Teredinibacter purpureus: one gene and its partner. The protein of the gene in region 2 interacts with the protein of the main gene of each other region in a pairwise test. Links are inferred from orthologs where the notes say so. Each region holds a gene or a part of one and is shown on either strand. Other genes may lie near its edges.

The links.
Region 1: the proteins of H5647_RS11915 (region 2) and topA interact in binary tests that used the Escherichia coli proteins (3 or more experiments, as listed by UniProt). The link is inferred for Teredinibacter purpureus from one-to-one orthologs.

What each region holds. Positions count from the first base shown.
Region 1 is NZ_CP060092.1:3,610,074-3,613,387, forward strand. Bases 1-3,240 are described here. They hold topA (type I DNA topoisomerase), read right to left. Parts: upstream 2,934-3,240; coding sequence 201-2,933; downstream 1-200. Other genes in these bases: H5647_RS15870 (DUF6586 family protein), read right to left, coding at 1-193. UniProt on the Escherichia coli protein: Releases the supercoiling and torsional tension of DNA, which is introduced during the DNA replication and transcription, by transiently cleaving and rejoining one strand of the DNA duplex.
Region 2 is NZ_CP060092.1:2,722,731-2,725,725, forward strand. Bases 47-2,967 are described here. They hold H5647_RS11915 (YigZ family protein), read left to right. Parts: upstream 47-1,149; coding sequence 1,150-1,785; downstream 1,786-2,967. Other genes in these bases: H5647_RS11910 (beta-mannosidase), read left to right, coding at 47-1,112; H5647_RS11920 (XdhC family protein), read left to right, coding at 1,895-2,839; H5647_RS11925 (nucleotidyltransferase family protein), read left to right, coding at 2,829-2,967. Also shown: more of H5647_RS11910, read left to right, coding at 1-46; more of H5647_RS11925, read left to right, coding at 2,968-2,995.

The DNA of each region.
Region 1 (3,314 bases), 890 kb from region 2 along the record:
CACCCTCTACGACAACACGCCCATTGGTAATTTCTGAGATATAAGCCTTTAACGCAAGATGCAATTGCAATAATGCCGCCTGCAAAAATGCTTGCTTCGCAAAACCGCTCTGACCCACCAACGCATTCAACTGCGTCCGGGCATAGAGCAGCTGCAAATCGACTTTCTTTTGAAATACTTCTGCAGCAGCCATCTTATGCTTAGCTTGTTGTTTTCTTTTTAGCAGGCGTTTTTTTAACCGCGACTTTCTTCTTCGCCGGAGCCTTCTTCGCCGGCGCTTTTTTAGCTGCGGCCCGCTTAGGAGCTGGTTTATCCGTTACAACCCATTTACTCCCCTCGTAAAAGGCCTTCCAGCCCGTTGCCTTACCATCGACTTCTGACTGAACATACTGTTCTTTGGTTTTGCGGCTATACCGAACAAGCGTATCAATACCGTCACTATCCTGTGCTGGAGCACTTAACAAAAAGTTATACTTGGGGTCGAGTACGGCTTTGTGCGGTAAAATTTCTTTAACTAGCGGGGCCCGTGTCTCGCGATTTTTAGGGAACTGGCTCGCAGCTAAAAACAAGCCGCTGGCACCATCACGCAGTACGTAATGGTCATCCACTTTATCGCAAATAAGCTCCGGCATATCGATAGGGTCCATTTTAGGCGGTGCAGCTTCGCCGCTGCGCAACAACTTACGGGTATTTTTACACTCGTCAGCGGTACACCCAAAATACTTACCAAACCGGCCAGATTTTAACTGCATATCTTGGCCGCACTTGTCGCACTCAATCAAAGGGCCATCATAGCCTTTAATTTTGAATACACCCTGTTCCACCTCGTACCCATCACAATCTGGATTTCGGCCACAAATATGTAACTTGCGCGTCTCATCCAGCAGGTAGCTATCCATTGCCGTGTTACACAATGAACAACGTCGTTTTTGACGCAACTGCTTTGATTCAGCTTCTTCGTCATCATCTACGTTGACAGCCTCTTCACCAGCCACCAAATTCATGGTGTTTTTACAGCGTTCCTTAGGTGGCAGGGCATAACCAGAACAACCCAAAAACACACCTGTACTGCCGGTACGAATTTGCATTTTACGGCCACAATTTCCACAGTCGATATCTGTTTCCACTGGCTCATTGCGACGCATACCTTCATCGATATTTTGCGCCTGCTCCAACTTCACCGTGAAGTCTTTGTAAAAATCATTTAAAAGCACAAGCCAATCTTTGTTGCCGTTGGCCACCTCATCCAAAGACTCTTCCATATTGGCTGTAAAGCTGTAGTTCATAAGATCGCTAAAGCTTTCAACCAACCTCTCGGTCACTATATCGCCCATTTTATTACTGTAAAATCGACGGTTTTCCACATGAACGTAGCCGCGATCTTGAATGGTAGAGATGATAGCCGCGTAGGTAGATGGGCGCCCAATGCCACGTTTTTCTAGCTCTTTAACCAAGCTGGCCTCGGTGTACCGCGCGGTTGGCTTAGTAAAGTGCTGAGTAGGCATAACGTCGTGTAAATTGAGGGCATCGCCTACTTTTACATCCGGTAAAATAGCATCCTCCTCTTTCTTCGCTATCGCTGGCATAACTTTGGTAAAGCCATCAAATCGAATCACTCGACCACGTGCCCGCAACTCATACTCTCCAGCCGTTACCACAATAGCGCTTGAGGTAAATTCAGCCGGTGTCATTTGGCAGGCGACAAACTGGTTCCAGATAAGCGTGTAAAGGCGCTCTGCGTCCCTCTCCATGTTTTTAAGATGGATAGGCAGACAAGATACGTCCGAGGGGCGAATCGCTTCGTGCGCCTCCTGAGCGCCGTCCTTGCTGGAATACTGATTTGCCTGTTCTGGCAGGTAGGCCTTGCCATATTGATCCAAAATGAATTCTCGGCAGGTTTCAACGGCCTCTTTACTGAGATTCGTCGAATCTGTACGCATATACGTGATGTAACCCGCTTCGTACAAACGCTGGGCCATCATCATAGTTTTCTTTACGCCAAAACCTAATCGTGTTGAGGCTGCTTGCTGTAGTGTCGAGGTTATAAAGGGCGCATTTGGCGTTGATTTGGTGGGTTTGTCTTCACGCTGAGTAACATTGAAGTTACCAGCACGCAAAGACGCATCAGCGGCCATTGCCTGTGTTTCATTGACGGGTTTGAACGCCGCACCTTGAAACTTTTTAACCTCGTACTTGGCCCGCTCGCCTTTTGCGGTATCTAATTGTGCCTTAACTTCCCAGTACTCTTCTGGAATAAACGCGCGAATCTCACCTTCGCGCTCACTGATCAAGCGCACGGCCACCGATTGAACACGGCCAGCAGAAAGCCCACGTGCAATCTTTTCCCACAACAGCGGCGACACCATATACCCAACAACACGATCGAGGAAACGGCGGGCTTGCTGTGCATTGACACGTGCGATATCCAAACGGCCAGGCTTTTTAAACGCCTCTTGGATAGCACTTTTTGTAATCTCATTAAAGACAACACGACGATAGCGGTTGCTGTCGCCACCAATGGATTCCCGCAGGTGCCAAGCAATGGCCTCCCCTTCGCGGTCGAGATCCGTCGCGAGATAGATTTCATCGGCGTCTTCCGCCAATTTCCGTAATTCCGCAACAACTTTCTCTTTTCCAGGAAGCGTTTCGTATTGCGCTTCCCAATTGTTATCGGGGTCAATCCCCATGCGTTTTATCAGTTGCTCTCGCGATTTTGATTTTTTATGTATGATCTTTTCTTCTGGCGACATTTTTCGCGTCAGAGCGGCTTGTTTCGCTCTGGCTTTTGGGTCTACCGGCGCCTTATTCGAACCACTTGTGGGTAGATCTCGAATATGACCAACACTCGACTTCACCACATATTGGTTGCCGAGATATTTGTTAATCGTTTTCGCCTTTGCAGGTGATTCCACAATTACCAGCGATTTCCCCATGAGAGCCTTCTACTTTTTATTCAATGAATTTGGATGTGGTACGCGCTTTTTCACCCCATTGGGGCAATCATGCTCGCATCCCTCTTTTTATACATTTCCGTAATACTGACGTTCAAATAGCCAATTTCTATCTAAGAAATTCGCCAACCCTACTGGTTTAATTTTATACACCAATACAAACTGAATTTACGAAGGTGCGCATATATAAGTCCTTGTTGTTATAACGTCAAGCGCGAATTATTTAGCCTATCGGTACTTTTTTAGGTCGACGACCACCAATTGCCACCAACCAACTAACATTAACAAAAGAACCTAACTATCTGATAATTAGCAATATAATGCCATACGAGACTGAAAGACTACAAACCCAATCATAGCCGT
Region 2 (2,995 bases):
CTATATTTCATGAAATTTTACCTCAAGCGGTCGCGCAATATGACCCCTCTCGGGCGTATTGGGCGTCGTCACCGAAATATGGTTTTGTAGATCCTAAAGCTAAAACTGACGGAGATATGCATTATTGGGGGGTTTGGTTTCTTGGGCACGAGCGAAACGGTTTCAATGAATATTTGCCGCGATTTATGAGTGAATATGGCCTGCAAGCCATGCCAGAATTAAAAACGTTTGAGGCCTTTTCCCTTCCAGAGGATTGGGACATTCAATCCTCTGTTTTACAAACACATCAAAAACAATATGCTAATCCGTCAAAAAATCAGTTTCTTGATGGGTACGGCATGATGATCAAATACCTTGAGCGTGAATATACCGTGCCGAAAGATTTTGAGCAGTTGGCGTATATGACCCAGCTATTACAGGCTGACTATCTCGCTTTTGCCATTAAGGCGCACCGGCATAATAGGCCCTATTGCATGGGGACAATGTATTGGCAGCTTAACGATATGTGGCCTGTTACTTCTTGGGCTTCGGTCGATTACTTCGGTCGATGGAAGGCCTCTCATTATGCGATTCGAGAAACGTATAAACCGGTCATTGTGGTGATTGTCGAAGAAGGTGATAACACGGTTTTAAAAGTGGTGTCCGATAAACTGGATAATACGCCGGTTAACGTTACGCTTAATTTGTTATCGTTTGGTGGAGAGCAGTACGTAACAGAAAATCTTCAAGTTGTTGCCGTTGCGAATAGTAGTACAGAAATATTTCGATGTTTGACGTCTGACTTGTTAAACCAGCGAAACAGTCACCAATGTGTACTCCAAGCGATCTGTTACGAAAAGGGTGAGGAAGTGAGTTCAGACTTACATTATTTCCATACGAATAAAGCACTTGAATTCGATTCGCCTGAATTGTCGATAGTAGTTGAACAAGAGGGCGATATTTATACGCTTGTTATATCGACCAATACACTTGTAAAAAACTTATTTTTAAAAGTGGATCAACATCTACTGTTGAATTATTTTGATGTGCTGCCGGGGCAACATTGTCGTATTCCGCTCGAAAAAAAGATTACTCAAAATATTGAGTATATTCATTATGAACTTTGTCAGTGAGTGCGGCTATTATTGTGGTAGAAAGTGTGCCTAACGTATGGCAATGAAGCCTTATCAGCAGTTAACCCATTCGGTCGTGTTTGAGTTAGAGGAAAAACGTAGCCGTTTCTTGTGTTATCTCTATCCCGTCACTTCTCGAGAGCAATCGCTGATGCGCTTAGAAAGCCTTCGGGTCGAGTTTCCTGATGCACGGCATCATTGCTGGGCGTATGTCATTGGCGATCCGAAGCAACCTATAACGCAAGCGTATAATGATGATGGTGAACCAGCGGGTACGGCGGGTAAGCCTATACTGAACGTACTGGTGCAGCGAGGGGCGGGGGATGCTTGTGCGATCGTTGTTCGCTACTTTGGCGGCATTAAATTAGGCGCTGGTGGCCTTGTCAGGGCTTATGGTTCGTCGGTATCGCAGGCGTTGGATCACGCTACGTTGGCCGCGAAAATACCGTTGGCTGAACTTTCGGTTTTAATCGATTTCAATTTTGAAGCAGTGGCTCGCCGTTTGGTTGCACGTTGTTCAGGCGAAGTGTTAGAGGTAAATTACGGCGTAGAAGTAACACTCGTTGTGGTGCTGCCTATAGACCAAGAGGGTATTTTCAGAAAAGCTTTGCAGTCGTCGACAAGTGGTAGTGCGACTATTCAAGCGTGTGGTAGTGCGACTATTCAAGCGTAATGCTCTTACCGCTTAAATCATCAGGCTAATATTTCACATCGCGTTCACGCAGGCCAGTGAACAATGCTAGATTAATAGCCCTCATTTATTATTACACTTCAAGCCTATTATGTTGTCATCTTCTAGCCTGAATATTCTCCAATCTATTTATGAGCGATTGGTCGCACATGAAGAGATCTTTCTTATCACCGTGTTAAGCACGTGGGGTAGCTCTCCTAGGCCTCCTGGCTCCATGATGGTTTGGAGTGAAAAGAGTGGTGTTATTGGCTCTGTTTCGGGTGGTTGTGTAGAGGACGATCTTATCAAGCGCTTGCTAGCTAGGGAGTTCGATGGATCTTTGCCTTGTGAAATACCGTACGGTGGAGAGGCGGATGCGCAAGGCGAAATCCGCTTGCCTTGCGGTGGAATACTTAAAGTATTAATCGAAAATGTGTTGCCTTGCGATCTTTCCGAGTGGAAAGCCATACGTGATTACGTTGCTGAGCGGCAAGGTGTGAGCCGGTGTATTTGTCGGGCGTCGGGTGCTTGGCGGTTTGTGGTGAGCCAATCTCACTCGTTAAAGTCTTCCGATACACATTTACAAGTCTATATGGGGCCAACACGAAAGCTTTTAATAATAGGCGCGAATCAAACAAGTTTTTATTTGGCGAACTATGCGAGCTCGCTCGATTTTGATGTCACCATTTGTGACCCGAGCGATTCATTAAGCGATCTGTGGCAGACAGAAGCGTTTGAATTCGTGGGCATATATCCGGACGGGCTTATTGATGACCGTTTTTCCGATTCGAACTCAGCGATTGTGGCGGTGTCACACGACCCAAGGTTGGATGACATGGCGTTACTTGAGGCCTTACCAAGTGATGCGTTTTATGTGGGCGTGATGGGCTCACAAAAGACAACCGTGGCCAGACTAAAGAGGTTAAGAGAGCTAGACGTTACAAGCGCGCAAATCGAGCGGTTACACGCGCCCATCGGTTTGGATATTGGCAGTAAAACACCCGCTGAAATTGCAATTAGTATCGCGGCACAGCTTGTTAAGTGTTATGGGCACTGATCCTTTAACGCCAGGGTTTCTAGTGCTGGCCGCTGGGGCTTCCCGTCGCTTTGGTTCATGCTGTAAATTGGCCTCTCTTGTCGGTTCCAAAGGGCCAATGCTGGACGCAACTTTAGCCGAAATTCATTCTGTTTCCTCTAAAGTTGCCGTTGTCAC